3 regions of the Erwinia wuhanensis genome follow, and region 3 is predicted to be linked to each of the others. Evidence: predicted binding sites of a transcription regulator. Region 3 holds the regulator's gene; each other region holds the start of a gene.

What was found. Region 3 encodes PurR, which represses purine synthesis genes. Its sites were predicted from a motif close to CANGCAAACGTTTGCNTG; they were not measured.
Region 1: a site for PurR is predicted at 4,360-4,377, ahead of purL (phosphoribosylformylglycinamidine synthase). Genes of this name have one in related genera too.
Region 2: a site for PurR is predicted at 8,463-8,480, ahead of purT (formate-dependent phosphoribosylglycinamide formyltransferase). Genes of this name have one in related genera too.

The regions. Positions count from the first base shown of each region.
Region 1 covers NZ_JAUJUH010000008.1:163,856-174,036, forward strand. The annotation lists gene purL (phosphoribosylformylglycinamidine synthase) at 383-4,273, opposite strand; gene mltF (membrane-bound lytic murein transglycosylase MltF) at 4,542-5,999, shown strand; gene tadA (tRNA adenosine(34) deaminase TadA) at 6,132-6,644, opposite strand; gene yfhb (phosphatidylglycerophosphatase C) at 6,684-7,322, opposite strand; gene murQ (N-acetylmuramic acid 6-phosphate etherase) at 7,443-8,345, opposite strand; gene QZH36_RS18335 (MurR/RpiR family transcriptional regulator) at 8,505-9,344, shown strand; gene QZH36_RS18340 (glycosyltransferase family 8 protein) at 9,441-10,181, shown strand, end outside.
Region 2 covers NZ_JAUJUH010000001.1:118,535-128,715, forward strand. The annotation lists gene QZH36_RS00520 (hypothetical protein) at 1-141, shown strand, start outside; gene QZH36_RS00525 (aminotransferase-like domain-containing protein) at 343-1,527, shown strand; gene QZH36_RS00530 (ATP-grasp domain-containing protein) at 1,685-2,953, shown strand; gene QZH36_RS00535 (MFS transporter) at 2,972-4,195, shown strand; gene zwf (glucose-6-phosphate dehydrogenase) at 4,687-6,162, shown strand; gene QZH36_RS00545 (bifunctional 4-hydroxy-2-oxoglutarate aldolase/2-dehydro-3-deoxy-phosphogluconate aldolase) at 6,370-7,008, shown strand; gene purT (formate-dependent phosphoribosylglycinamide formyltransferase) at 7,242-8,420, opposite strand; gene QZH36_RS00555 (YebG family protein) at 8,559-8,921, shown strand; gene QZH36_RS00560 (sugar phosphate isomerase/epimerase family protein) at 9,075-9,905, opposite strand; gene QZH36_RS00565 (tellurite resistance TerB family protein) at 10,114-10,181, shown strand, end outside.
Region 3 covers NZ_JAUJUH010000001.1:768,402-778,582, reverse strand. The annotation lists gene QZH36_RS03525 (riboflavin synthase subunit alpha) at 1-369, shown strand, start outside; gene cfa (cyclopropane fatty acyl phospholipid synthase) at 404-1,552, opposite strand; gene punC (purine nucleoside transporter PunC) at 1,851-3,038, opposite strand; gene punR (DNA-binding transcriptional activator PunR) at 3,153-4,061, shown strand; gene purR (HTH-type transcriptional repressor PurR) at 4,092-5,117, opposite strand; gene QZH36_RS03500 (C40 family peptidase) at 5,437-6,219, opposite strand; gene QZH36_RS03495 (Grx4 family monothiol glutaredoxin) at 6,580-6,918, shown strand; gene rnt (ribonuclease T) at 6,980-7,630, opposite strand; gene gloA (lactoylglutathione lyase) at 7,734-8,141, opposite strand; gene QZH36_RS03480 (alkene reductase) at 8,352-9,449, opposite strand; gene eptA (phosphoethanolamine transferase EptA) at 9,510-10,181, opposite strand, start outside.

The DNA.
Region 1 (10,181 bases), on a different contig from region 3:
GTATTGTGCGTCATTCGGAACGTTATGAAGCGCTTGACCGCTTGCGCAGGGCTGTCATAACCAGGTGAATGAGCCGCTGGGCCTAGTATAGCAAATTCCATGCCATGTTTGGAATTAAATTATAACGCTTTATTTTAAATAGCTTTTTAAAAACAGCACGGCGCAATGGCGTCAGAAGAGTTCGCCCGGCTGGCAGAAAGTGTCGCCGTTCGGGAACAGGATTAGGATTAACCTCAGGAACACAGCATAATCAATAAGTTAAATGTCGCCATTAAGAGACACCCGATTGACGGCCTGTCGCTATTTTGCAACGGTTGTTCACCATCGGCTCAGAAAACATAAAAAAAGGCAGCCGAAGCTGCCTTTAAGGTTGAGGCTAAACTTAACCAAGCTGCTTACGCGCGTTGCGGAAAATCCGCATCCATGGGCTGTCTTCGCCCCACTCTGCCGGATGCCAGGAGTTGCTGACCGTGCGGAAAACGCGTTCCGGGTGCGGCATCATAATGGTGACGCGGCCGCTTTCGTTGGTCACCGCCGTGATCCCGTTCGGCGAGCCGTTCGGGTTAGCCGGATACTGCTCGGTCACCTTGCCGAAGTTGTCGACAAAGCGCAGCGCCACCAGGCCTTTATGCTCCAGCGTGGCCAGATGGGCCTCGTCGCGCACTTCCACAAAGCCTTCGCCGTGCGAAACGGCAATCGGCATCTGCGATCCCGCCATGCCGACCAGCAGCAGCGACGGGCTGGCCGCCACTTCCACCAGGCTGAAACGGGCCTCGAAGCGCTCTGACTGGTTACGCACAAAGCGCGGCCAGGCTTCGCTGCCGGGGATCAGCTCGCGCAGGTTGGACATCATCTGACAGCCGTTGCAGACGCCCAGCGCCAGCGTTTGTGGACGATGGAAGAAGGTTTCAAACTCGTCGCGCACGCGATTGTTGAACAGGATGGATTTGGCCCAGCCTTCGCCCGCGCCCAGCACGTCGCCGTAGGAGAAACCGCCGCAGGCCACCAGCGTCTGAAAATCCGCCAGATCGCGACGGCCAGCCAGCAGATCGCTCATATGCACGTCGACCGCATCAAACCCGGCGCGATGGAAAGCCGCCGCCATCTCGACGTGGGAGTTAACGCCCTGCTCGCGCAATACGGCCACTTTTGGCCGCGCGCCCGTTGCGATATAAGGCGCCGCGATGTCTTCTTCCGGCCGGAAGGTCAGCTTCACGTTCAGGCCCGGATCGAGATCGTTTTTCTTCGCTTCATGTTCCTGATCGGCGCACGCCGGATTGTCGCGCAGGCGCTGCATCTGCCAGGTGGTTTCTGCCCACCAGGTACGCAGAGTGCTGCGGCTTTCGCTGTAGACTGCCGAATTGCCGGAGGTGATCACAAAACGATCGCCAGGCAGCGCGCGGCCCAGCATGTGCACGCAGTCCGCCAGTCCCTGAGCGGCAAAAACCTGCTCTACGTATTCACGATCGGCCGCCGCAATCTGAATGACGGCGCCCAGCTCTTCGTTAAACAGCGCGGCCAGCGCATCGCTGCCCAGCGCGGCGATATCCGCCTCAACGCCGCAGTGGCCGGTAAAGGCCATTTCCGCCAGCGTCACCAGCAGGCCGCCGTCGGAGCGGTCGTGATAGGCCAGCAGCTTCTCTTCCGCCACCAGCGTCTGCATGGCCGTGAAGAAGCCCGCCAGCCGCTGCGCATCGCGCACGTCGGCAGGCTTGTCGCCCAGCTGACGATACACCTGCGACAGCGCCGTCGCGCCCAGCGCATTCACGCCCTGGCCAAGGTCGATCAGCAGCAGCGCATTGTCATGGTTGGCGGTTTGCAGCTGCGGCGTCACGGTGCGGCGCACGTCTTCCACGCGGGCAAAAGCGGTGATCACCAGCGAAAGCGGCGACGTCATTTCGCGCTGCTCGGTGCCCTGCTGCCAGCGGGTTTTCATCGACATGGAGTCTTTGCCGACCGGGATAGTGATGCCCAGCGCCGGACAAAGCTCCTCGCCTACCGCTTTAACGGCTTCATAAAGCCCGGCGTCTTCGCCTGGATGGCCTGCCGCCGCCATCCAGTTAGCGGAAAGCTTGATGCGCTTTAACGAACCAATCTGCGTGGCGGCGATATTGGTAAGCGCCTCGCCTACCGCCAGGCGGCCGGAAGCGGCAAAATCCAGCAGGGCTACCGGCGCGCGCTCGCCCAGCGCCATCGCCTCGCCGTAATAGCTGTCGAGGCTGGCGGTGGTCACGGCGCAGTTGGCGACCGGGATCTGCCACGGCCCCACCATCTGATCGCGCGCAACCATGCCGGTAACGGTACGGTCGCCGATGGTGATCAGGAAGGTTTTTTCCGCCACGCTCGGTAAATGCAGCACGCGTTTAACGGCATCGGCAACGGTAATGCCTTCCCGCGCCAGCGGCTCGCCTTTGGCTTTCAGCGTGACGGCTTCACGGGTCATCTTCGGCGTTTTGCCCAGCAGCACGTCCAGCGGCATATCGATCGGCTTGTTATCGAAATGGCTGTCGCTCAGCGACAGGTGCATCTCTTCCGTGGCTTCGCCGATAACGGCGTAAGGCGCGCGCTCACGCTGGCAAAGCGCAGCGAACTGCGCCAGTTTGTCCGGCGACACGGCCAGCACGTAACGCTCCTGCGACTCGTTACACCAGACTTCCAGCGGGCTCATGCCCGGCTCATCGCTGAGGATATCGCGCAGGTTGAAGCGGCCGCCGCGTTCGCCGTCGCTGACCAGCTCCGGCATGGCGTTAGACAGACCGCCCGCGCCCACGTCGTGGATAAACAGGATCGGGTTCTCTTCGCCCAGCTGCCAGCAGCGGTCGATCACTTCCTGACAGCGGCGCTCCATCTCCGGGTTGTCGCGCTGTACCGAGGCAAAGTCGAGATCCGCATCCGACTGGCCGGAAGCCATGGAAGAGGCTGCACCGCCGCCCAGGCCGATATTCATCGCCGGGCCGCCCAGCACGATCAGCTTCGCGCCCACCGTGATTTCGCCTTTCTGCACGTGATCGGCGCGAATATTACCGATGCCGCCGGCCAGCATAATCGGCTTATGGTAGCCGCGCAGCTCGACACCGTTGTGGCTGTTAACTTCTTCTTCATAGGTACGGAAGTAGCCGGTCAGCGCCGGACGGCCGAACTCGTTGTTAAACGCCGCGCCGCCCAACGGGCCTTCAGTCATGATATCCAGCGCGGTAACGATGCGGTCAGGCTTGCCGAAATCCTCTTCCCACGGCTGTTCAAAACCGGGAATGCGCAGGTTGGAGACGGAGAAACCCACCAGGCCCGCTTTGGGCTTCGCGCCGCGTCCGGTTGCGCCTTCATCGCGGATTTCACCGCCGGAACCGGTTGCCGCACCGGGCCACGGCGAAATCGCCGTCGGGTGGTTGTGGGTTTCCACCTTCATCAGGATATGCGCCTCTTCCTGATGGAAATCGTAGCGGCTTTCCGCATCGGCATAGAAGCGGCCAACCTGCGAGCCTTCCATCACCGCCGCGTTATCTTTATAGGCGGACAGCACGTGATCCGGCGTTTTCTCAAAGGTGTTTTTGATCATTTTGAACAGCGATTTTGGCTGCTGTTCGCCGTCGATGATCCAGTCGGCGTTAAAGATTTTATGACGACAGTGCTCTGAGTTCGCCTGGGCGAACATATACAGCTCAATGTCGTTCGGGTTGCGCCCGAGTTTTTCAAAAGCCTGCTGCAGATAGTCGATTTCGTCTTCCGCCAGCGCCAGGCCCAGCCTGCGGTTGGCCAGCTCCAGCGCCGTACGGCCTTCGCCCAGCACGTCCACGCTGGTGAGCGGAGCCGGTTGATGATGCGCGAACAGCTGCGCGGCCTGAGACAGATCGCCAAGCACCACTTCCATCATGCGGTCATGCAGCAGCGCGCCCAGCTGCGTCCACTGCGCTTCGGTCAGCTGCGGCGCTTTAATATAGAAAGCCAGCCCGCGCTCCAGGCGCTTCACCTGCGGCAGATCGCAGTTGTGGGCGATATCGGTCGCCTTGGAAGACCACGGGGAAATCGTTCCCGGACGAGGCGTCACCAGCAGCAGGCGACCTTCGGGGGTATGTTCGGCGAGAGAAGGACCATATTTCAGCAGGCGCTGTAAACGGGCTTTTTCAGCCTCGTCAAGCGGCGCGCTGACATCGGCGAAATGGACGTACTCGGCGTAAATGTCACTCACCGGCAGGTGAGCGTCCTGAAAGCGGGCCAGCAGTTTGTTAATACGAAATGCCGACAGAGCGGGCGAACCACGCAGAATTTCCATCATTAAAGATCTCTCGTCAGAGCGCCAGGCGACGCTTCTTTGGGCGCAACAGGGGAAAACGGGCGCCATTATAAAGAATCCCCACCTGTTACGAAACCGTTTGCGCAGAATTAATCGGCACAGGGAATTGCCTGAAAAGCGCACAATTCTGCACAAATCTGGTTGCGCCGCCGCAGGGAGTTGCGCAAAATGCCCCACGCTCAGGGACCATTAAAGACCACAAATACTGCCGTTACAGACAGAATCCTGAGAGAAATCGAGAGATAACCATTTGAAACGCCTGAAAATTAATTATCTGTTCATCGGGCTGGTGACGGTACTGCTCGCGCTTGCGCTGTGGCCGTCGATCCCGTGGCACAGCAGCGGGCTGGACCGAACGGAACAGATAAAAGCACGGGGAGTATTGCGCGTCAGCACGCTCAATTCGCCCCTGACTTACTACACAGTGAATAAAGCACCGGCCGGTATGGATTACGAGTTGGCGAAACGCTTTGCCGATTATCTGGGCGTAAAGCTGCAAATCACGGTGCGTCAAAACCTCAGCGAGCTGTTTGACGACCTGGAAGAGGATAAAGCGGACGTGCTGGCGGCGGGGCTAATCTACAACAGCGATCGCCTGTCGCGCTTTCGCACCGGCCCGACCTACTATTCCGTTTCCCAGCAGCTGGTTTACCGGATGGGCAAGCCGCGTCCGCCGAATCTGGGCGCGCTGAAGGGTCGCCTGACGGTTGCGTCCGATTCCGCGTTCGCTTCGACGCTGCGCGATATCCGGCAAAATCAGTATCCCGATCTGGACTGGGCCATCTCTACCGATCAGAGCCCGAATGCCCTGCTGGAAGCGGTGGCGGACGGCAAGCTCGACTATACGGTGGGCGATTCGGTGTCGATCGCGCTGCTACAGCGGATCCATCCGCAGCTGGCGGTGGCTTTCGATATCACGGATGAAGAGCCGGTGACCTGGTATATGGCGCGCGACGAAGATGACAGCCTGTATGCGGCGATGCTGGACTACTTTAACCAGATGGCGGAAGAAGGCGCGATGGCGCGGCTGGATGAGAAGTATCTGGGCCACGTCGGCACCTTCGACTATGTCGATACCCGCACTTTTCTGCGCGCCATCGACAGTATGTTGCCTGCTATCCGCCCGCTGTTTCAAAAATACGCCAGCGAGATCGACTGGCGGCTGCTGGCGGCTATTTCCTGGCAGGAGTCGCACTGGAACCCGCAGGCCACCTCGCCTACCGGCGTGCGCGGTATGATGATGCTGACCCGCAATACGGCGGACAGCGTCAACGTCAGCGACAGAACCGATCCGGAACAGAGCATTCGCGGCGGCAGCGCGTATCTGGTGAAAATGATGGAGAAGGTGCCGCCGACCATCCCGGAAGATGAGCGCATCTGGTTCGCGCTGGCGGCGTATAACATGGGCTACGCGCATATGCTGGACGCGCGCAGGCTGACCGAAAAGCAAAAAGGCAATCCGGACAGCTGGGCCGACGTCAAGCAGCGGCTGCCGATGCTGAGCCAGAAACGCTATTACAGCCAGACCACCTACGGCTACGCGCGCGGCCAGGAAGCCTACAACTATGTGGAGAACATCCGCATTTACCAGCTGAGCCTGGTGGGCTATTTACAGGATCAGGAAAGGAAGCTGGCGCAGCAGGCGGCAATGGAAGCGCAGCTGGGTAAAGGCTATCCGGCCGTGGAGCCGCAGGTGGCGATGAACTGAATGTGGGCGCGGCGAACGGCGGGGAAGTAAAAACACCCTGAGCGCGGCACGGGCGACATTTTATGCGTCTTTAAGCCAGGCCACGTTCTCTGCTCTTTTCTGTAAAAGGGCGCTGTTATCCAGCGCCCTTGTTTATTCTCCTTTTAGCAGCTCCGCGCGCAGCCTGTCGCGCAGCGCCTTTTTCTCCGCCCGACGATGGCGGAAGAAATCGCTTAGCATAGCCGCGCACTCTGCCGCCAGCACGCCCTGCTCCACGCTGACCTGATGATTCATGCCCGCATGGCCTAAGATATCCAGCAACGACCCCGCCGCGCCGGTTTTCTCATCCCGCGCGCCAAACACCAGCCGCCCCACTCTGCCGTGCACCATCGCGCCCGCACACATCACGCACGGCTCCAGCGTTACGTACAGCGTGGTGTCCAGCAACCGATAGTTTTCCAGCACCTTGCCGCCCTGCCGCAGCGCCATAATCTCCGCATGTGCGGTCGGATCGTGATAGCCGATAGGCCGGTTCCAGCCTTCGCCGATAACGGTATCGCCCTGCACCAGCACGGCGCCGACGGGCACTTCGCCTTCTTCCCAGGCACGGCGCGCCAGCGTTAAAGCATGGCGCATCCATTTTTCATCAATTTGGGTATCGCTCACCTGAGCCTCCAGCAAAAAATCGCGGGGCAGTATACCCGTTTACTCCAGCTGTTGCAGTTCGCCCTGCGGCGTCACCCGCCAGCGATGCTGGCAGAAGAAAAGCAGCGGGTTATCCTGTTTGCTGTCGCTGTAGCCACTGTAAAGCTGTAAAGGCGTGCCGATACGTTTTTCCAGCTGCGCCACCTTTTCATGTCCCAGGCAGCGCATTGTCAGCACTCGTCCACCGTAGCCGCGTGACATCTGGCTGGCGATCGTTTTTACCTTCGGCAGAAAAGCAGAGTCAAAATAGACCAGATCCACCAGCGACTGCGGCGAGCCGGTAATCAGCCAGACGTCAGCGTCAGCGCTGTTCAGGTAGTCGGTCAGCCGCTGCTGCACCACCGGGAAAGCGGTGACCCGTTGCCGAAACCACTGCGCAAAGGCTTTTTCGCGCACCAGCAGCTTCTTTTCGCTGTGGCCGAACGTAATCGCCCACAACAGCAGACTCATCGGCCAGCGCGAAGCGCGCCCCTTGAGAAGCAGGCCGGCGCCGATCACGGGCAGCAAAGGCGCCACCAGCAACAGGTTGAGCGGCTGACGCCATAGCAAATAGCGCATAAAAGTGCCGAACATATCCTGCTGATGCAGCGTGCCGTCGAGATCGAAAAATACCACACGTCGTTCCTGACCAGTTATCAAACCTTTCTCCTCGGGGAAAACCCACAAACCAGGCGCGTTTCGCGCCGTCATAACGCTGTTAATAATAGTGGACGCTGAGACAGCAATGTCAAAACTGCGCGCGGTGCGGGTAAATCCGCTTCAGCGCATACTCGCCTGTAATGCCGCGCGTAAGAAGCCGCCGTGTTCGGCAAGCAGCGTAGCGGCTTTTGTTGCGTCAACGCCGCTCAACACCATCAGGATAGCGGTTTTTACTTCATATGCCGTTTGCCGAAGCGCCCGTTCCGCCTCTTCCCGCTCGCAGCCCGTCGCCTGGCAAACCATCCGGCAGGCGCGATCGACCAGTTTGACGTTGGTCGCCTGCATATCCACCATCAGGTTCTGATAGACCTTGCCGATTTTCACCATCGCGCCGGTGGAGATCATATTCAGCACCAGCTTCTGCGCCGTTCCCGATTTTAGCCGCGTCGATCCGGTGAGCGCCTCTGGCCCCACGACCGGCGAAATGGCGATGGCCGCTTCATGCGCGATGGGCGAGTCCGGGTTACAGGAGATTGCTGCGGTGCGGCAGCCGGACTGGCGGGCGAAACGCAATGCACCAATGACATAAGGCGTGCGTCCGGAAGCAGCCAGGCCGACCACCATATCCTGCGGCGTCAGCTTCAGCGCCTGCAAATCGCTGACGCCCAGCTGTTCATCATCCTCGGCGCCTTCGACCGCTTTCAGCAGCGCGCCCGGCCCGCCCGCGATTACCCCTACCACCAGCCCATGCGGCACGCCGAAGGTCGGTGGACATTCGGAAGCGTCCAGCACGCCGAGCCGCCCGCTGGTACCCGCGCCCATATAGATAAGCCTGCCGCCTTCCTGTAACGAAGCGGCCGCCGCGTCTACCGCCTGCGCCACCTGCGGCAGCGTCCTGCGCACCGCTGCTGCAACGGTAGCGTCCTGATCGTTAAATTTCGTTACCATCTCCAGCGTGGAGAGACTGTCGAGGTCCATTGTGTCTGCATTACGTGTTTCTGAAATCAGTGCGCCAAGATCCATGCTATCCTCACAAATGAATTTTTAATTCTGTATTCGGCTTAATTACTGAATATTATATTCATAACCGTTTTCCGAAGGGTCTTTTTTACTAAGCTGGCCGCCTTTTATAAGGGTAGCTGACGTGCTGAAGCGTGTTCAGACCGTTTTAAGGAGGAGCCGATGAGCTCACTATTACGTATTCGCCAACTCTATCCCACGCTGGCGCTGAACGAGCGACGCCTCGCTGACTTTTTACTGTCGCAGCCGGATAAGGCGCGGCATCTCAGTTCGCAAAGGCTGGCGGAAGAAGCGGGCGTCAGCCAGTCCAGCGTGGTGAAGTTTGCGCAGAAGCTGGGCTACAAGGGATTTCCGGCACTGAAGCTGGCGCTGAGCGAATCGCTGGCGAAAAAAGACGCTATTACCGTGCATAACCTGATCTTAAGCGACGATCCGTTAAAAGTCGTGGGCGAGAAGCTGCTGGCGGAAAAACAGTCCGCTATCCGCGCCACGCTGGATATCAACAGCGAGGAAAAGCTAACGGAAACGTTGCAGCTGTTAAAGGAAGCGAATCGCATTGTGCTGGTAGGTATCGGCGCATCGGGGCTGGTGGCGAAAGATTTTTCGTGGAAGCTGATGAAGATTGGTATTCACGCCGTGGCCGAGCAGGATATGCATGCGCTATTGGCCAGCGTGCAGGCGTTAAATCCGGGCGATGTGCTGCTGGCAATTTCCTATACCGGCGAACGCCGCGAAATCAACCTTGCCGCTCAGGAAGCGCGGCGTGCCGGGGCCAGCGTGCTGGCCTTCACCGGCTTTACGCCGAACACGCTGCAACAGTGCGCCACGCATTGCCTTTATACGGTGGCCGAAGAGCAAACCACCAGCAGCGCGGCAATCTCTTCGACCTCCGCCCAGCTGACGCTGACCGACCTGCTGTTTATGGCGCTGGTGCAGCACGATCCCGAACGCGCTTCCAGCCATATCCGCCACAGCGAGGCGCTGGTGAAGAAGCTGGTTTAGTTTTGATTGATGAAATCATCTAACGGGCTGTTTCGTCATAAAGCGATTTAGTATACTTTACCGTTTCTGAGCCTCATCTGTTCCGGATGTAAGATTATGAAAGCAGGAAGTTTCGAAAGGATTATCGATGAGGCGTTTTTGGAGAAAAACGTCAGTTCAGACGTTGTTGTTGCAGGAAATGGCGGCGACGCCAGGCCTGTAAGGCATATTGTTTTGGGCGTTGACGGCAGTTTTTTACGTCATGCTTTCATTACTATGCAGTCAATTATTGAAGCATCGCGCAATGAAGTCTTTAGCTTTCATTTGATCACTGATGAAAATGTCAGCCATCTTACGGAGAAATTTAATACGCTGCTGGCCGCTACTTTTCATACGCTGACGGTGCATAAGATAGCTTCTACCCTCTTTGCAGACTTTCCAACCACTCAGCTTTTTACTAAAGCCACCTATTATCGACTTCTGGCCCCTCACTTTTTAAAAGACGTGGATCTGCTCCTATATCTTGATGCCGATATTGTTTGCCTTAACGCTTTTGAAACGTTATGGCATTTTGCTCAGGACAAGCAGCAGCCCGCGTTTGTGGTGTTGGAAGACGAAAGTTTGCGCGCAGAACTGGCAAAAAACGTGACGCTGACAAGCGATCGCTACTTTAATGCGGGCGTGATGTTAATTAATGTGCCGCGCTGGCGAGAAGAGCGAATTTCACTCCAGACATTCGCTGTACTGAGTGAAAAAGGTGCAACGTTACAATATCTGGATCAGGATGCGTTGAATATTGTACTGGAGAATCGGTTTGCTACGGTGGACAGCAAGTATAATACCATTTTCAAGCCTGGC
Region 2 (10,181 bases), 650 kb from region 3:
TTACTGGGATTAGCAGGGATTCTTACCAGAATTTCGGAAGAAACTAAAATTTTCAACTATACCGCCCTCGATCAAGAGAAGTTAAAAATCTATACGCAATTTTTAACCTCAAAAAACCTTGTATTTATAAATAAGGTCTGATTCAGGTAGCCATTTCCCCGGTTTATGTTGCAAAAAAATAGAAGCTAACAAACGCTGCCTGGCTTTGCTGCGGGCGGCTTTTTTACATGGAAAAAAGTAATGATTACCGCGCAATTAGGCTCCTCACATTATTGTAGTTACAGAATTTTAACAGTAAGATAAAACGGCGATTAAAAAAATAATTTTCATTGGGAGTGAGCAATGCTTTCTAAAAAGTCCGCTGGTATCAAATCCTCTGCTGTCAGAGAATTGCTGAAATTCAGCAAAATTCCCGGTGTTATATCGCTTGCAGGAGGAATTCCTGCCACCGATCTTATCGATGTTGAAGGTATCGATACCGTTCTCAAAGATATTTTATCTCGTGAGCACAGAGGTTTATTCCAGTATAGCGTTACCGAAGGCGAGGAACACCTGCGTGAGCAGCTTTCTCGCTGGAACAGCGGGCATAATCTGAATGTGGATGCGGAAAGCATTATTATTACTAACGGGTCGCAACAGGCTATCGATCTTTTAAGTCGCGTTTTCCTTGAAAAGGGTGACAAAGTATTTGTTGAACGGCCAACTTATCTGGCGGCGCTGCAAATTTTTGGCTATACCGACGCCACGGTCGTTGAGCTGGAATATGATTCTGAAGGTATTGAACTGAACCTGCTGGAAAAAGAGATGGCGGCAGGCGGGGTGAAAATGGTTTACCTTACGCCAAACTTCGCCAACCCTACCGGTAATACCATCAGTTATGAACAGCGCGTGAAAATCGCTAAGCTGTCGCAACAATACCAGGTGGTTATTATTGAAGACGATCCTTATGGGCATCTGCGCTTCAGCGGTGACCCCGTTCCCTCAATATTTTCTGTCGCGCAAAGTCTGTTCGGTAAAAATCATAACGTCTGCTATATGTCCAGCTTCTCAAAAATCTTCTCACCAGGATTACGATTGGGCTGGCTGGCCGTGCCCGAACATTTCCACATGGCAACGGTTGTCGCCAAGCAGGCATTAGATTTGCATACTTCTACTTTAAATCAAAGCATAGCCGCACATTATATTGAGTCCGGTAGAATCAATGAAAGAGTGGAGATATTAAAGGCCACCTACAAAGACCGACGCGATTACCTGATTGGATCCTTACATGAATATTCAGGCGGCGATATCACGTGGAATACGCCTGATGGGGGAATGTTCCTGTGGTGTCACCTCGCGGAGGGTATCGACGCCTCGCAGCTTTTGCAGGAATGTATTAAAGAAAATGTCGTGTTCGTACCCGGAGAAGTGTTTTTTGCGCGGGATCCGCAAAAAAATTCACTGCGGCTCTCTTATTCCATGCTTACCGCAGAAACGGCGCGGGAAGCAGTGATACGAATTTCCAGGGCGCTGAAAAAAATAAAATAGTCCAATAAGGATCGTTAGCTTTACGGCTAATGGTTCTCGATCGCAGCGCGGCTTTTGCCGCCCTTAATCGTGCCTGCTGTTAATGAACGGGGCAGGTTACGTATGTAAAAAATGCAGCGGCAGACAGTAAAACATAAGATTATTTAGAGGGAAGTTTATGAATAAGCATGGCGATTATATCCTTCTGGTAGGGGCAGAAGTCCCTTTCCGCGAACGTGCCTTTGCCGGCGCTTTACGCGCTTCTGAAGGAATGGATGTTTTTACCGTCAGTAATACTATTTTTTCTCATACGCTTAAATATTTTGATGGCTATATTTGTGCACCCATCTCGGATCATGAGAAAGTTCTAAAGGAAGTTATACGGTACGAGGAATTAACCGGAAGAACGCCGAGGGCGGTTATTCCTACCAATGATTTTACCGTAGTTACTGCTGCCTTCGTTGCTAAACATTACGGATTACCCCACAACGATCTCTCCGTTGTCGAAAGATGCAGAGATAAATTTATCATGCGGGAATGTTTGCAAAATGCGGGCCTGCCGGTGCCAAAATATTATCAGGTTGCCAAACTTGACGAGCTACGTAGCGCCGTTGCGCAGACAGGTTATCCGGCCATTATTAAACCACGCCTGATGGCGGGCAGCCTGGGCGTAATAAAATTTTCTTCGGAAGAAGAGCTGGTGCGCGCTTTCGAAAAAAGCATTGCCGATGTCAAAAGCATCAATGGCGAAGCCAATGCCGACGAAAGTTTATTTATTGTCGAAGAATTTATCGCATATGAGTTTGAAGTCAGTGTGGAAGTCCTGAATACCCCTGATTTTAGCCGTGTTATTGGCGTGACGGATAAATACCTTGGCGCGCCGCCGCATTTCGTTGAACTGGGGCATGTAGTACCTTCCCGATTTACCTCCCATCGCGATCTTATTGAACTTGCTGAAAGAACCTGTCGTACGTTAGGGATTAAATACGGTATTGCTCATTTCGAAGCCAAAGTCAGCGCTAAGGGCGAGATTAAAATTATTGAAGTAGCCGCCAGGACGGGCGGTGATAGCATCATGAGTCTGGTTGAAAAGGTTTATGGCTATAACCCTTATCAGCTGCATGTCTCATCCTATATTAATCCTGAAATGGTTTTCGCTTCCCGCCTCGACTCCGCCAAAGGCATTGCCGCTATTGCTTTTATGAAAGCGGAAACGGGGAGGCTTACGCAGATAAACGTGCCTGCCTCGTTGCCTGAAGAAATCCTGCATCTCAATGTCATGGCCGTACAGGGCCAACAGATTTTTCCGCTGGACTCGTGGCGTAACCGGGAAGGTATTATCGAATTTTTCTGGCCGGGCGAAACGCAAAGTGAAACGCTGTTTACCCGACATCTTGAAATGGCAAAAACGCTTTCAGCGCAAACTTTTATAACGGAATCTGTGTAACAGAGTAAAGGAGTCGTTTTGGGCGCTTTTAATTTTCATAAATTCATCATTAGCAGAGGACTGGGCGCCCTTTGCGATCAGTTTCTGATGTTCGCCGTTCCTTTGGCTATCCTTAAATCAACCGGTTCGACCAGCCTGTCTGCTTTATCATTTGTTATCGAGTGGATACCCCGAGTGCTGTTTTTTCCGATTGCCGGAAGTTTACTGCAGGGGAAAAACTTCAAAAAAATATTTTTGTCGTTAGATGTCTTCAGATGCGCAGCCCTGGCGGCTGCTTTTTTACTGGTTAACATCACCGGCATATTTGCCACGCTGACCACGCTGATGGCCATCATGTCTCTGTGTTACGTCCTGAATTTTGTCTCGATCGAGTCCATTATACCGGCCAATGTTCCACGTGAAGAGTATGCCAGAGTGCATTCCAGGATACAGACGGTAGAGCAATTTTCACAGATCCTTGGGCCAGCCATCGCCATTGTTATTTATAGCCACGCACACGTAAATGGCATTCTTTTGATCTCGGCCGCGCTGTTTTTGCTGTCGGCCGCGAACCTTTTAACATTATTTATTGCCTCGCCTGAATCCGCAGGAGTGACTAAGGTCAAAGATATCCTGCGCTCTAATCGCGAAGCCTTTGTTTATCTTTTCGAAGACAAGAAAATTATTTATCTGTGCACTATGACATGGATTGTCAATATCATTTATGGCGTGGTTTTAGCTATCTCTCCGGCCGTTATCCTTAAGCATTTTAAGCTGGAGTCGGGAGCGTTAGGCCTGATGCAAAGCGTTGCGGCTTTAGCGTCAGTGCTGCTTTTTTACCTTATTCCTCGGTTGACGCTTCGCTTCAGCGTGACGCTGATTGGGCAACTTTCACTGTTAATCATATTAGCGAGCGGCCTGTTTCTTGGACTGGCAGGTAATTATTATGCTTACGTGGCGCTTTATGCGCTTCTGAGCGCCTTTGACGGAGGCTTCAGCGTTTATATCAGAATTATGCGTAGCACGATTATTCCTGCTGCAATTTTGTCCAGGGTAATCGGCGTGGTCGGCATGTTGAATTTGCTTTCTATTCCAGTAGGCGGCCTCGCCGTAAGCCTGCTCTCTGAAAAGACCACGCTGCAGAACATCATTCTACTGGCCTTTGCGCTCTCGTTTGTACTGACCATAGTCCTGCTTTTTGTTGGTCGACTAAAGTTTGGCTATAAAAAATATTTCCCTCAGGTGCCAAAAGAGGCGAGCTGATATTTTGCCATCGCTGATGCTCGCGTTCTGCAAGGGGGAAGGTTTAGCTCTCTTCGCGACATTCTGGATACTGCTGCATGGCGGATTATGAAAAGACTGGCGCAACTTCTGTTGTAACTTTAAACAGTGACAGTGCTTTTTTACTATCTGTTTCGTCGATTTCTTTTAAAGGCGAAATCGATGATTTTTTGCTGCGGTAAAAAGCGTTAGTTAACTGTCGTTGAGCTGCTTTTCGCTGATTTTAACGCATTATCCTCGTTATATTCCGTGTGCTTCTGGTCGGAACGCTTAGTAAGCGAGCGGAAATTTTAAGCACAAACTGCCTGTGTATTGGGCGGCAAAAAGCTTTGAGACTGGCTACTCTGTGCTGGCGGGGCGTCGCCAGGTTTACGCCGACCCGGCAAAAGCAGTACATTGTATTGAAAGAAAATTAAAAGCCTGACCGCGCTGGGATCCGCCGGTCGGGTTTATCCTGCAACGAGGAGAATAGAATGGCGGTTACACAAACAGCCCAGGCATGCGATCTGGTGATTTTTGGTGCCAAAGGCGACCTTGCACGCCGGAAACTGTTGCCTTCCCTGTACCAGCTGGAAAAAGCCGGACAAATCCATGAAGAGTCACGCATTATTGGCGTGGGCCGCGCGGAATGGGATAAAGCGGCTTATACCAAAGTCGTTCGTGAAGCGCTGGAAACCTTTATGAAGGAAACCATCGACGAGGCGCTTTGGGATAAGCTGAGCAGCCGACTCGACTTCTGTAATCTGGACGTTAATGACGCGGCCCACTTTACCAAACTGGGCAAAATGCTTGACCAGAAAAAGCGCGTCACCATCAACTACTTTGCTATGCCGCCGGGAACGTTCGGCGCTATCTGTAAAGGTCTGGGCACCGCTAAACTGAACGCGCAGCCTGCACGCGTCGTGATGGAGAAGCCGCTGGGCACCTCGCTGGAAACCTCGCGCGAGATCAACGATCAGGTGGGCGAATACTTCGAAGAGAACCAGGTTTTCCGTATCGACCATTATTTGGGAAAAGAGACGGTACTGAACCTGCTGGCGCTGCGCTTCGCCAACTCGCTGTTTGCCTCTAACTGGGATAACCGCACCATCGATCACGTGCAGATTACCGTGGCGGAAGAGGTGGGTATCGAAGGACGCTGGGGTTACTTCGATAAAGCGGGCCAGATGCGCGATATGATCCAGAACCACCTGTTACAGGTTCTGACCATGATTGCGATGTCGCCGCCGGCCGATCTGACCGCTGACCGTATCCGCGATGAAAAAGTCAAAGTGCTGCGCTCGCTGCGCCGTATCGACCACACTAACGTGCGCGATAAAACCGTGCGCGGACAGTACACCTCCGGCTTTGTGCAGGGCAAAAAAGTCCCTGGCTATCTTGAGGAAGAAGACGCCAACAAATCCAGCAATACCGAAACCTTCGTCTCTATTCGTGTCGATATCGACGACTGGCGCTGGGCTGGCGTGCCGTTCTACCTGCGTACCGGCAAGCGTCTGCCGACCAAGTGTTCGGAAGTCGTGGTTTATTTTAAAAACCCGGCGCTGAATCTGTTTAAAGATTCCTGGCAGGAACTGCCGCAGAACAAGCTGACCATTCGTCTGCAGCCGGATGAAGGGGTGGATATCCAGATCCTGAATAAAGTACCGGGGCTGGATCACAAGCACAATCTGCAAACCACCAAACTGGATCTAAGCTTCTCGGAAACCTTTAACCAGTCGCACCTGGCCGACGCCTACGAGCGTCTGCTGCTGGAGACGATGCGCGGCATCCAGGCGCTGTTTGTACGTCGCGACGAGGTGGAAGAGGCCTGGAAGTGGGTCGATTCCATCATGGAAGCCTGGGCGGCCGATAACGAAGCGCCTAAACCGTATCAGGCCGGGACCTGGGGGCCGGTTGCCTCAGTCGCGATGATTACCCGCGACGGCCGTTCCTGGAACGAGTTCGAATAAAACGCTCGACTAACCCGCTTCGGCGGGTTTTTTTACGCCTGGCGTCGGCCTGTAAAAAATTGAACCGCAGTTTCAAAAATATCTTTGGCGCATGGACGCACCCGCTCATAATCCTGTATGGTAGCAGACGATCACTTTTCGGACGCCGCGCGCGTCGTTTTTGCCCGCCTTATTGAAGCAGGCAGGCCTGACAGGAGAAGCAGGACGATGAGTAACTGGGAAACAAGCGCTGAAAAAATTCTTACCACCGGGCCGGTCGTACCGGTCATCGTAGTCAACAAGCTGGAACATGCGGTGCCGATGGCGAAAGCGCTGGTCGCGGGCGGGGTGAAAGTGCTTGAGGTAACCTTGAGAACGGCCTGCGCAATGGATGCGATAAAAGCGATGATCGCAGAAGTGCCTGAAGCCATCGTCGGCGCGGGCACGGTGCTGAACGTGCAGCAGCTGCGGGAAGTGACCCAGGCGGGCGCGAAATTTGTTATCAGTCCCGGCATCACCGAGCCGCTGCTACAGGCTGCCGTGGAAGGGCCAATCCCGCTAATTCCGGGGATCAGTACCGTATCTGAGCTGATGGCCGGCATGGATCACGGCCTGCGCGAGTTTAAATTTTTCCCGGCGGAAGCCAACGGCGGCGTGAAAGCGCTCCAGGCCATCAGCGGACCTTTCCCACAGGTTCGCTTCTGTCCGACCGGCGGCATCTCTCCGGCCAACTACCGGGACTATCTGGCGCTGAAAAGCGTGCTGTGCATCGGCGGTTCGTGGCTGGTGCCGGCGGATGCGCTGGAAGCAGGGGATTACGATCGCATTACGCAGCTGGCTAAAGAGGCGGTAGCAGGCGCGCGCTAATGCCGTTCAGAGCGTAAAACTAAAAAAGGATGGCTGGCGGCCATCCTTTTTGCTGAGGCGGGTACAGCGCCGGCCGCCAGCTTTACAGAGGCGGGAGCGCATCAGCCGCTGATTTTACGCTAACGATGCAGAAGCGCGCACAGCGTCAACCGCTGACTTTTACGCCAGCAGCGCAGAAGCGGGGCAGCATCAGCCGCAGATTTTACGCTAATTATGCAGTAGCGCGCACGGCGTCAACCGCTGACTTTTACGCCAGCGGCGCAGGCGACAGCACGCTGCACGGCCTCATCAATATCGTCACCGGTTGCCAGCGCAACGCCCATGCGACGTTTGCCCTGAACTTCCGGCTTGCCGAACAGACGAAGCTGCAAGCCCGCGCCAAGTACCGTATCCAGATTGGCGAACTGCACGTTATCGCTGCTCAGTTCCGGCAGGATCACCGCCGAGGCCGCCGGGCCATACTGGCGGATGCCGCCAACGGGCAGGCCAAGAAAAGCGCGGACATGCAGCGCAAATTCCGAAAGATCCTGAGAAATCAGCGTTACCATGCCGGTGTCGTGCGGGCGAGGGGAAACCTCGCTAAACACCACTTCATCCCCGCAAACGAACAGCTCCACGCCAAACAGCCCGTGCCCGCCCAGTGCGATAACCACTTTCTCGGCAATCTGCTGCGCGCGCTGTAAAGCCAGCTCGCTCATCTGCTGCGGCTGCCAGGATTCGCGGTAGTCGCCATCTTCCTGGCGGTGGCCAATCGGCGCACAGAAGTGGATCCCATCGGCAGCGCTGACGGTCAGCAGCGTGATCTCAAAATCGAACTTCACTACGCCTTCCACTATCACCCGGCCTGCACCGGCGCGTCCGCCCTGTTGGGCATATTCCCATGCGGCAGCAAGCCCTGCGGCCTCGCGGATAAAACTTTGCCCCTTGCCGGAAGAGCTCATGACCGGCTTCACGATGCAGGGAAAGCCAATTTCCTGCGCGGCCTGATTAAAGTCCGCCACGTTGTCGGCAAAGCGATAAGAAGAGGTCGGCAGCGCCAGCTCTTCTGCAGCCAGGCGGCGGATACCTTCGCGGTTCATGGTCAGACGAGCGGCGCGAGCCGTCGGCACCACGCGCTGCCCCTGTTTTTCCAGCTCAATCAGCATATCGGTAGCGATGGCTTCGATTTCCGGCACGATATAGTCCGGACGCTCCTGCGCCACCAGCGCTTTCAGCGCCTCGCCATCCAGCATATTGATTACGTGACTGCGATGGGCGACATGCATCGCCGGTGCATCGGCATAGCGATCCACCGCAATGACTTCAACGCCCAGACGCTGACATTCCAGCGCCACTTCTTTACCCAGCTCGCCAGAGCCAAGCAGCATTACACGCGTTGCCGCAGGACGCAGCGCAGTACCAAGAGTTGTCATAAATCTCTACCTGATTAGAGGAAAAAATGCGGGCGCAGTATAAACGAAAACGATTGCGTCTTCATCCGATTTCCGGGCTTGAGAAAAATTCCCGGCCTGATATACTGTATAAAAATACAGTTAAACGAGGTGGGCACTATGGCTGTTGAAATCAAATATGTTGTCGTCAGAAAAGGTGAGGAAAAGATGACTTTCGCCAGTAAGAAAGAAGCCGACGCTTATGACAAAATGCTGGATATGGCCGAAGTGTTCTGCGACTGGCTGAGCGCTGCGCCATTGGATATGGATGAAAATCAGCGCGAGGCGTTGGGGATGTTCCTGTCGGAAAACAAAGATGCCGTGCAGCATATCCTGCGTACCAGCAAAATGCCGGAAGCGGAGTCCTCCCGTCCCGTTGCGTCAGTCGCCGCGTTAACCGCTGAGGATGCCGATGCCGATGCCGATGCCGATGCCGATGCGGAAGAGAAGAAGCCCAAAGCGGGGCGCATTAAAGCAGCGTGAGGCGGTCTCGTCTGTAGTGTGTGACGTTGTGGCTTGTTTACCAGCCCTGTCGCTACCAGATGCCCTGATAAGAGGGCGTTATCAGTAGCAGCCTGTCCTCGGACAGGCTTTTTATCTTTCTGTTTAGCGTTTACAGACCACAGCTTTTCAGGTTCAGGCGATTGTCGCCTGCGCACAGCAGCGTTTCAGCGCGTGCATGGCTTCTTTCGCCGCATCGGAAGGCGAGCGCTGTTTAATCTCATCATTAAAGACTTCCAGCCCAACCGGCCCGCTGTAGCCTTCCGCTTCCAGATAGTCCAGCAGCGTATAGAGCGGGAAGTTGCCCTGGCCCGGCAACAGCCGATGGTGCCTTGCCGTTTCCACCAGTTCGCTGCCGGAAGGCAGCGTGGCTAAATCGGAAAGCTGTACCAGGAAAATTTTGTCCATCGGGATGCCGTTTAAGTCGGCCACGGTTCGGTTGCGTACAAAAATATGGAAGGCATCCACGACCAGGCCCAGATTAGGCTCGTTAATACGCTGTACCAGCTGCCAGGCGGCGGCCGTAGTATTGATATGGGTGCTCCATGCCATCGCCTCAAAGGCGACCCGCAGCCCACGCTTTCCCGCTTCCTGCGCCAGCCAGCGAATATCCTCTTCTTCACGCCCGGCGATACACTCTTTTTGTGTAGAGGCTGGCGTCAGCAGGGTGGTGGCGCCCAGCGCCGCCGCTGTCTCCATCATTTTCAGCGCGTCGCGGCGTTTTTCCTCGCGCTGATCGTCCGGTGCGCCGTCAAAATCCAGCAGCACCTGGTAATCCGTCAGGGCAAGCCGCTGTTCCTCAAGCAGGCTGGCTACAGCCTGAGGCGTACCTTCAGCCGAGTCCACATCCTGCCGCCACAATTCCAGCTGGCTGAAGCCAGCCTGAGCGGCGGCGATAATTTTCTCTTCCGTTGTGCCGCTCAGTAAAACCGTATTAATAAAAAGTGGATTATGTTGAAAACGCATCCTGTTCCCCTTAAAGCTCAATAGCAAAAAAATGGACAGAGAGCCGGTAAACGGTCCGACCTTTTGACTCTCGCCTGCTGACAAGTATAGCGACCTGTGCCGATTCGCCAGCCTCATCAGCGCGCTAAAGGTTTTCCAGGCTTTGCCTGACTTGACGCTTCCTGACGTTAGCCGCTCTATGCTGGTTTTTTTACAATAAGGAGAGCATATGACTAACTGGCTGCAACAAATTCAAACCGTGTTAGGGAAAGGCAAGGGCGGCGGCGAGGGCCTGAG
Region 3 (10,181 bases):
CATTTAATGTCCGGTCATATTATGACTACCGCCGAAATCTGCAAAATCCTGACGTCTGAAAATAACCGCGAAATATGGTTTAAGCCGCAGGACAGCGAGCAGATGAAATATATTCTGCATAAAGGCTTTATTGGGATTGACGGCATCAGCCTGACGGTTGGCGAAGTCACCAAAAGCAAATTCTGCGTGCATCTGATCCCGGAAACGCTGGCAAGAACCACGCTGGGCGGCAAGCGGCTGGGCGACAGGGTGAATATTGAAATCGATCCGCACACCCAGGCGATTGTGGAAACCGTTGAGCGCGTGCTGGCGCAGCGTGAAGCAGCGCTGCTGGCGGCGGCCGCTGCGGAAATTCAGCCGGAAGAGTAATAAACAAGGTCGGCTTAGTGGCCGACCTTGTCCGCTAGTGCGGTACGCGCAATCCGCCCTCTTTACCGTGGGTAAAGACCACCTGCCAGAGCTGAATATCCCGCGCGCGGAAAGCGCCCGCACAGGCGTTAAGATAGTAGCTGAACATGCGCTTAAAGCGTTCGCCATATTTATCCGCCAGCTGCGGCCACGCCGCTAAAAAGCGCTGGTGCCAGGCCATCAGCGTCAGATCGTAATCCGCCCCAAAGTTGTGCCAGTCTTCCATCACAAAATGCGGTTCGTGCGCCTCGGCAATATGGCGTACGGAAGGCAGGCAGCCGTTAGGGAAAATATATTTATCGATCCACGGATCGACATTATCGTCCGTTTTGTTCGCACCAATGGTATGCAGCAAAAAGATGCCGTCCGGCTTCAGATTGCGATCGACCACGTTAAAATAAGTGGCGTAATTTTTTGGCCCGACGTGCTCAAACATACCAACGGAAACGATGCGGTCAAACTGCTGATCGAGGTCACGGTAATCCTGTAGCAGGATGGTGACGTCCAGCCCTTCACCACGTTGCTGCGCCAGCTTCTGCTGCTCGGCGGAGATCGTCACGCCTGTCACCTTGACGTTGTAATGCCGCGCCGCATAAGCCGCCAGCCCGCCCCAGCCGCAGCCGATATCAAGCAGCGACATCCCGGGTTCCAGCTGAAGTTTCTCGCAGATCATTTTTAATTTAGCCTGCTGCGCCTGCTCCAGCGTTTCCGCCTCTTTCCAGTAGCCGCAGGAGTATTGCATGTAGGGGTCAAGCATCAGCGTAAAAAGGTCATTACCAAGGTCATAATGCTCTTTGCCGACAATCCAGGCGCGCTTGCGGGATTGCAGATTAGTGAGGCGCGCGGCGGCGATGCGCAGCGTATCTTTAAAATGGCGAGGAAGCTGCTGATCCAGCTTAGCCAGCAGCACGCGGTGAAAAAACATATCCAGCTGCTCGCACTCCCACCAGCCGTCCATATAGCTTTCGCCCAGGCCCAGCGATCCTTCCTGCATCACGCGTTTAAAAAAATCGGGATGGGTCACCTGAATATCCCAGGGACGGGTGCCGTTAATTTCGATATCCGCGTTGCGTAACATTTCCTGGGCGATTCGATACCACTGATTTTCTTCCAGGCTCACTTCTTCTATACACGATGAACTCATAGCTTCTCCATCACCCTTCGTGATTGAAACCTGAGAAAAAGAATCATCAATTTCCACAGGGTTTGAGAAAACGCACGCTTAGCCGTGCGCCTGATATCCGGCGTTACAGAGGATTGAACTGAAACCTACAGAATGAGGGTGACGCCTGCCACAAAAGAGAACACCCGGACAACCCTGTCAGGAATCAAAAAAATGATACAAAGTTGTTATGAATTATTGCCTGAAATTGAGTATATGCTCACCTCAGGCAATATTCAACGCCTTATCGTTAGGACGCTAACTAAATAGATTCAGCCAGTTAACGACGGCTCTGAGCGTGGGTCAGGGGAGCGTTGGCTAACGTCGTCCTTTGTAAAATATAGCCAATAATTGTCAAAAACACAGTACTGAGCATGACCAGCGACGTGGTGGCGAGCGGGTTAGCAATAAAACCGGAAACAATCATGCTGGCGACGAAGCAGAGACCAAGCTGCAGCGTGTTTTGCAGCGCGGCTGCTTTACCGCTGGCCTGCGGAAAAGGCAGCAGCGCATTCGCCACCACAATCGGATAGATAGCGCCGTTGGCCAGCGCCATACCGCAAAACGGCAGCAGCAGCGCCCAGGTCGAAGGCGTTTCCACCTGTGCGGCGATGAAAAACGCGCCCACGCTGAGGGCATACAGCGTCAGCAGCCAGGGCAGCAGCGAAGCGCCTTCGGTCTGCTTCAGCAGTGCCCGACAGCCGTAGCCGCCGGCGAGAAAGGCCAGCGTCTGCGGCACGTAGCTAAGGCCGATATCGCCCGGCGACATGCCCAGTTCGGCCAGAATAAATGGCGAACCGGTCAGCCAGGCGAAAAAGCTGGCGGAGCAGGCGGCGTAAATCAGCACGTTGCCGCTCCAGATCGGCGACTTCAGCAGCGTGAAGAAACCCACTTTCGCCTCTTCCTTATGCTCTTTTGGAGCAGGCGTCGACAGAAAAAGCGTGGCGACCAGCAGGATCAGGGCCAGCAGCAGCAGCGCCAGGAAAATCGACCGCCAGGCAAAGTGGTTCAGCAGCCAGGCACCCAGCAGCGGGGCCAGCGCCGGCGACAGCGCCACCAGCGGCATAATAGTGGCAAACACGCGGTTGGCCTGCGCGCCGGAATAGCGATCGATCACCAGCGCCTGCCAGCTGACGGCGGCGGCGCAAATGCCTACCGCCTGTAAAAAGCGCAGCGTCAGCAGCATGGTGGTGGATTCCGCCCACCACATTGCGCCGCAGCTGACGGCAAACAGCCCCAGCCCCATCAACAGCACCGGCTTGCGGCCAATGCGGTCGGAAAGCGGCCCCCAGAACAGCTGCGCGCTGGCAAACCCGGCCAGGAACAGGCTGAGGCTGGCGCTGATGACGCCCGCTTCGGTTTGCAAATCCTGCTGCATCGCCGTAAAGGCGGGCAGATACATATCGGTGGCAAGAAAACCCGCAACGCTGAGCAGCGCGAGGTAAAGTAAAAATCCTTTCGACGGCATGAGATTTTGCTCTTTTTTATCAGGTGAATAGCGGACGGCAGTGTAAAAGAGTGCGATAGCGGTTGTGAAACGGTAATATTTGCGTCTTGCGTTCAAAAATTTTGCAGGAAGAATATGTGGTCAGAACACTCGCTTGAGGTGATTGATGCGGTCGCCCGAACCGGCAGCTTTACCGCCGCAGCGGCGGAGCTGCATCGCGTTCCGTCCGCCATCAGCTATACCGTGCGCCAGCTGGAAGAGTGGCTGGCGGTGCCGCTGTTCGAGCGGCGTCACCGGGACGTGGTCTTAACGGCGGCGGGCGAGGTCTTTATTCAGGAAGGGCGGAGTGTTATCAAAAAAATGCTTGCCACGCGACGCCAGTGTCAGCAGGTCGCCAACGGCTGGCGCGGCCAGCTGAATATTGCCGTCGATCGCATTGTTAAAACCGCGCGTACGCGCCAGCTGGTGGTGGATTTTTACCGACATTTTCCCGATATGGAACTGCATCTTTCACCGGAGGTATTCAACGGCGTATGGGATGCGCTGGCCGACGGCCGGGTTGACGTGGCGATAGGCGCGACGCAGGCCATTCCGGTCGGCGGACGCTTCGCCTTTCGCAATATGGGAATGCTCAACTGGCGCTGCGTGGTGAAGGCGGATCATCCGCTTGCGCAACACCGGGAGAAGGTTAGCGAGGAGGCGATCCGGGAGTGGCCTTCGCTGGTGCTGGAAGATACCTCGCGCGCGCTGCCGAAAAGAACCACCTGGACGCTGGATAATCAGCGACGGCTGGTCGCGCCGGACTGGGAGAGCGCGTTTGATTGCCTGCTGGCCGGGCTGTGTGTCGGCATGGTGCCGGGGCATCTTGCGCAACCGCTGCTGCAAAACGGCTCGCTGTGCGAACTGAGGCTGGATCCGCCTTTTCCGGATAGCCCCTGCTGCGTCAGCTGGTCGGAACAGCAGGCGTCGCCAGCGCTGCGCTGGCTGCTGGATTATTTAGGCGAAACGGAAACGCTGAACAGCGAATGGCTGCGGGAGGCGTAAAAGACGGGCGGCGGATGGCCGCCCGTGCGCTTAGCGACGGTAGTCGAGGAAAGGGCCGTCCGCTACGGAGCGACGTTCAATCAGCGTCGGATGCACTTCAATCGTCTGCGGCTCTTCGCGTTTGCTGGTAATACGATCGAGCAGCATATTGAAGGCCGTTGCGCCCAGACGCTCTTTCGGCTGGTGGACGGTGGTCAGCGCGGGGGTAAAGTAGCGCGAGTTGCGCACGTTATCATACCCGATCACCGAAATATCCTGCGGTACGCGCAGGCCCATCTCGTCTGCGGCGCAAATCGCGCCCATCGCCATCACGTCGCCGCCGCAGAATACCGCGGTAGGACGCTGTTTTTGCGCCAGCAGCTGCTGCATGGCGCGATAGCCCGATTCCGGCTCAAAATCGCCCTGAACCAGCCACTCTTCGCGCAGCGTAATCCCCGCTTCGTTCAGCGCCTTGAGGAAGCCGGCATGACGACCGCCGCCGGTATTGCGCTCCATATGGCCCGGGATCACGCCGATATCGCGGTGGCCGCGATCGATCAGATAGCGGCCTGCCAGATAACCGCCTTCAAAAGCGTTATCGAGAATAGTGTCGGTAAAATCGCCGCGCGACTCGCCCCAGTCCATGACGACCATCGGGATGTTGCGGTGATCTTCCAGCATCTTAATCAGCTCATCCGGGTACTCGGCGCACATGACCAGCAGGCCATCGACGCGTTTTTGCGCCATCATCGACAGATAGGCCTGCTGCTTTTCCAGTTCGTTATGCGCGTTGCCCAAAATCAGCGTATAGCCTTTGGCAAAACAGCTGTGTTCAACCGCCTCAATAATTTCGGCGAAATAGGGCGCCTCGCTGGAGGTCGCCAGCAGGCCAATGGTTTTGGTGTTATTGACCTTCAGGCTGCGGGCCACGGCGCTGGGCGAATAGTGCAGCGCTTTGATCGCTGCCCAGACGGCTTCCCGCGTGTCTTCAGCGACAAAGCGGGTTTTATTAATGACGTGGGACACCGTGGTGGTTGAGACACCGGCGCGTTTGGCCACATCTTTTATGGTTGCCATGGAAAAAGACTCCTGCGCTGTTCAGTAAGTCACTGAAAAGCGGTTTGTTAAACGATTGCCTGGAATGATGATAATCCTGATATAAGTTGCGCATAATTTGTTGCGGAATGGTTATAACAGGAGGGAGTTCAGGGTGGCGAAACAGACTTGAGCAGAACATCATGTCGGCTAAATGCCTGTTGCGCAACAAACCGTGGATTCTAACAAGAGCAGGCGCAGAACACGAGGGTTTTAGGGCAACAGGCGAAAATTTTGCGCAAATAAGAGTAAACCGGCCCGGATCGTTTGCGCGATCCGGGCCTCCAGCCTACTGAGTGGGCTAGCGGATAGTTTTCGGCGTCATGACGCGGCGAGCGCCGACGTAGTGCTGCTCCCAGTAATCTTCGCTGAGCATACTCACCTGGATATCCTTGCCGGTACGCGGCGACTGGATAAACTTGCCGTTGCCCAGGTAAACGCCAACGTGATCCGCCGAGGCGCGGCCGTTGATGCTGAAAAATACCAGATCGCCTTTTTCCAGCTCGTTGCGCTTGATCGAAGCCGCATCCCGCAGATGGTACATTTCGTTAGCGGTGCGAGGGATCTTAAACTTCACCAGATCTTTATAGGCATACCAGACCAGACCGCTACAGTCGAAACCGGTCTTGGGCGAGGTGCCGCCCCAGAGATAGGGCTTGCCCAGCTGGTTCATCAGCTTGCTCATCGCCGTTTCGCGGGCTTTCTGATAGCGGGCGCGATGCGCTTTGCTGAGCTTAAGCGGGGCCGAGGCCGAGCCGCTGGTTAAGGCTTCCGTCTCTTCGTTGCGCAAGCGATGACGACCATAGCGTTTCTTGGGCGGCAGCGCAGCGGCGACGGTCTGCGTTTTTTTGCGCAGCTTAAACTTTTTAGCAAGGGGCGAACGGCTTTTGGTTGGGCTGGCTTCTTTTACTTTACGTGTAGAGGTTTTCACCGGGCGGCGCTTGCGGCGATCGTCTTCACGAGCAGGCGTGGCGCTGTCTGCTTTGTGGTGGTCCGCTTTAACGGCAGCGTGTGGCGATGCGTGCGCCACAGACATAAACAGCTGGGCAAAGGCCAGCATCAGCAACGTGATGAGTAAACGCATCTTTACCATTAACAGTTTGTGCTCCCGCCAGTGGCAAGAGCATGGCTAAATAAGGAGATCTGCGCCTGGGCAGTCAGTCAGGACGATTCTAATCGAACTCTTTACTAAAAAGTAAGGCCTTTTTTGTTTCAATCGTCGCAAAGCGGTAAAAGCTGTAAAATTTAGCCTGTTCAAACATTTATCTGCGCAAATTTGCCGCTGATATTTACAGTTAACGCAGCGCCGCCGGACCGAAAATGGTATTTTAACATTTTGTTTTCCGACCGTAGCGTCAGTGGGCGACTGAAAATGACATTTTCATCACGCTCGCAGACTCGCTACACTATACAGACACGAAGTAGCCGATTGAGGAAGGCATTTATGAGCACCATTGAGAAGATTGAGCGCCAGATCGCAGAAAACCCGATTCTGCTGTATATGAAAGGTTCCCCAAAACTGCCAAGCTGCGGCTTTTCCGCGCAGGCCGTACAGGCGCTGTCCGCCTGCGGCGAGCGTTTCGCCTATGTCGATATCCTGCAGAATCCGGAAATTCGTGCTGAGCTGCCTAAATACGCCAACTGGCCGACTTTTCCACAGCTGTGGGTAGACGGCGAGCTGGTCGGCGGCTGCGACATCATTATTCAGATGTTTCAGGCGGGCGAACTGCAGCAGCTGATCAAAGAGACGGCGCAGAAATATCCTTCCGACGCGGCAGAATAAAACGTTGCGCTAAGCGAAGAGACTATCGGACAGGCCTGACAATGCGTCAGGCCTGTTTTTTTTAGTCGAGGTTCGCCGTTTCCGCCAGCGGCCAGCCGCCCAGACGTTTCCAGCGATTAACCAGCTCACAGAACAGATCGGCCGTCTGCACGGTATCATACAGCGCGGAATGCGCCTGCGAACTGTCGAAAGGCATTCCGGCGGCCGTACAGGCTTTCGCCAGCACCGTTTGCCCCAGCACCAGGCCGCTCAGCGCGGCGGTATCAAAGGTGACAAACGGGTGGAAAGGATTACGCTTCAGCCCGGCTCTTTCCGCCGCGGCATTCATAAAATTCAGATCGAAAGTGGCGTTATGAGCCACCATGACGGCACGATTGCAGCCCTGATCTTTGATACCTTTGCGCACGGCTTTAAAGATGGCGTGCAGCGCTTCGTACTCGCTGACCGCGCCGCGCAGCGGATTGGCAGGATCGATGCCGTTAAAGGCCAGCGCTTCGGGTTGCAGAACAGACCCTTCGAACGGCTCAACGTGAAAATGGAGCGTTTCGTCTTTCTCCAGCCAGCCATCGTCGTTCATTTTCAGCGTGACGGCGGCCACTTCCAGTAAGGCGTTGGTTTTGGCGTCGAAACCGGCGGTTTCAACATCGATCACTACCGGATAAAAACCGCGAAAACGGCTGCTGAGGGCGTTAAGTTCGTTCGATTCGGACATCAGGATCTCACAGGCGAAAATTGAGCGCGTATTATGGCAAATTTCGGCATGGGTTGCAGCAGGGGAAGGGGAAAGAAGGGTGCCGGGAAGGCACCCCGACGCGTTACGCGCCCAGGCCGTGGCCCGCGTGTTTGTTTTCGATCAGTTCGATTTTATAGCCGTCCGGATCTTCCACAAAGGCGATAATGGTGGTGCCGCCTTTAACCGGGCCGGCTTCACGAGTTACGTTGCCGCCTTCGTTGCGGATACGGTCGCAGGTAGCCGCCACGTCGTCCACGCCCAGCGCGATATGGCCGTAGGCATCGCCCAGGTCATATTTATCCACGCCCCAGTTATAGGTCAGCTCAATCACCGCGCCTTCGCTCTCTTCGGTATAGCCTACGAAAGCCAGCGTGTATTTATATTCGGTGTTTTCACTGGTGCGCAGCAGGCGCATGCCCAGAACTTTAGTATAGAAATCAACGGAGCGTTGCAGATCGCCAACGCGCAGCATGGTGTGAAGTAAGCGCATAACATCCTCTTTGAACAAACGTTATCATCCGATAACAAGCATAGCCTGAATTCCTGCCGTTACGGGAACCAGCAGGCATTCCCGGCGGTAAAACGTCCTTCAGGTCGTTTTACCCGCGTGAGAGAATAGCAGCTATAGCCTGGCGGAAACCAGGAAATGCGTGCTTTCTCGCGCCGTCAGACGTCGGACGGCGATAAAACCCGCAGGCGCTTACAGGAACGGATAGTCCGTGTAGCCTTCTGCGCCGCCGCCGTAAAAGAGTTCCGGGCGTTGCTCGTTCAGCGGCGCGTTCTGCCGCAGGCGCTCGACCAGATCCGGATTGGCTATGTAGTCGCGGCCAAAGGCTACGGCGTCGATCAGGCCTTGTTCAATCAGCGCTTCCGCTTTCTCAGCGCTGTAGCCGCCTGCGCCCACAATCACGCCGGGATAAGCGGCGCGGATCGCCTCGCGGAAGGCATCGCTGTAAGGCTTGCCGCCCGCCCAGTCCGGTTCTGAAATATGCAGATAGGCCAGATTGCGCTTCGCCAGCTCGCCGATGTAGTAAAGCGCGGCGGCTTCCTGATCTTCGCCGTTATCCAGACCGTTAAACGGCCCGAGCGGCGAAATACGAATGCCGATCCGGTCGGCGCGCCAGCCGTCAATGGCCGCATCCACCACTTCCAGCGCAAAGCGCGTGCGATTTTCCACGCTGCCGCCGTAGGCATCCGTGCGCTGGTTAGACGCGGGCGAAATAAACTGATGCATCAGGTAACCATGCGCGGAATGCAGCTCCACCAGGTCAAAATCCGCTTCGCGCGCGTTGATCGTGGCCTGACGGAAATCGTTGATCACGTCGTCGATCTCATCCAGACGCAGCTCGCGCGGCGTGGAGGTCGCTTCACGGATCGTCCGGCCCTGGTCATCGCGCAGAGAGGTGCGGGTTTCGGCATTAATGGCGGAAGCCGAAACGGGCGCTTTACCTTCCGGTTGCAGGCTGCTGTGGGAGATGCGTCCGGTATGCCAAAGCTGTACCGAACTGTGGCCGCCTTCCTGATGGATACCGGCATTAATCGCTTTCCACGCGGCGATCTGCTCGGCGGTATGCAGGCCTGGCGCGCCGGCGTAGCCTTTTGCCTGGAAGGAGATCTGCGTGGCTTCGGTGATGACCAGTCCGGCGCTGGCGCGCTGGCGATAGTATTCACCCATCAGCGGCGTAGGAATATCGCCCGGTTCGATGCTGCGCAGGCGCGTCAGCGGCGCCATAAAGATGCGGTTGGGCACCACAATCGCGCCAAGTTTTAAAGGGGTAAAAAGTTTTTTCAGCTGCATTTATCGCTCCTGGGAAACCGGCTGCCAACCGCCGATACGGCGGTGGCAAAGCCAAAATTTTCAGTGACTATTGAGCGTAGTAGAGAAATTGCCGCTACCTGCAACGGTACGGCACGATCGGATCATATCCAGCGCGGGCTGGTACTCTTTGGTTTCAATATTCATCATTCCCAGCAGCGTATGGAAAACGTTGTCCTGCGACACCGCCGCGCCGGAAGCCTGCCGCAGGCAGGTACTATTGATGCCAAAGGCGCTGGCGTAGCCGTCAGAAAGCCACAGCAGAAAGGGAATATGCGTCTGCTGAGTGGGCGCAATCAGATAAGGCGCGCCGTGCAGATACATCCCGCGTTCGCCCAGCGATTCACCGTGATCGGAAAGATAAATCAGCGCGACGTTGTAGCGGCTGCTGTAGGTCTTCAGCAGGCCGATGGTGTCATCCAGCATTGAATCGGTATAGACGAGCGTATTGTCATAGGTATTGACCAGCGCCTGGCTGTCACAGTCCTGGATCTGGTTACTGTCGCAGGTCGGAGTAAAGGGCCTCTTGTCGGCCGGATAGCGCCGGTAGTAAGCCGGGCCGTGGCTGCCCATCTGATGCAGCACAACTACCGTGTCGTTTTTCATGCTGTCCAGATAGCGATCCAGCCGCCACAACAGCACGTCGTCAAGGCAGTAATCGTCACGGCAAAAGTTCTTCAGCTGCCAGCGCGTCATGTCGGTATGCGGCACGCG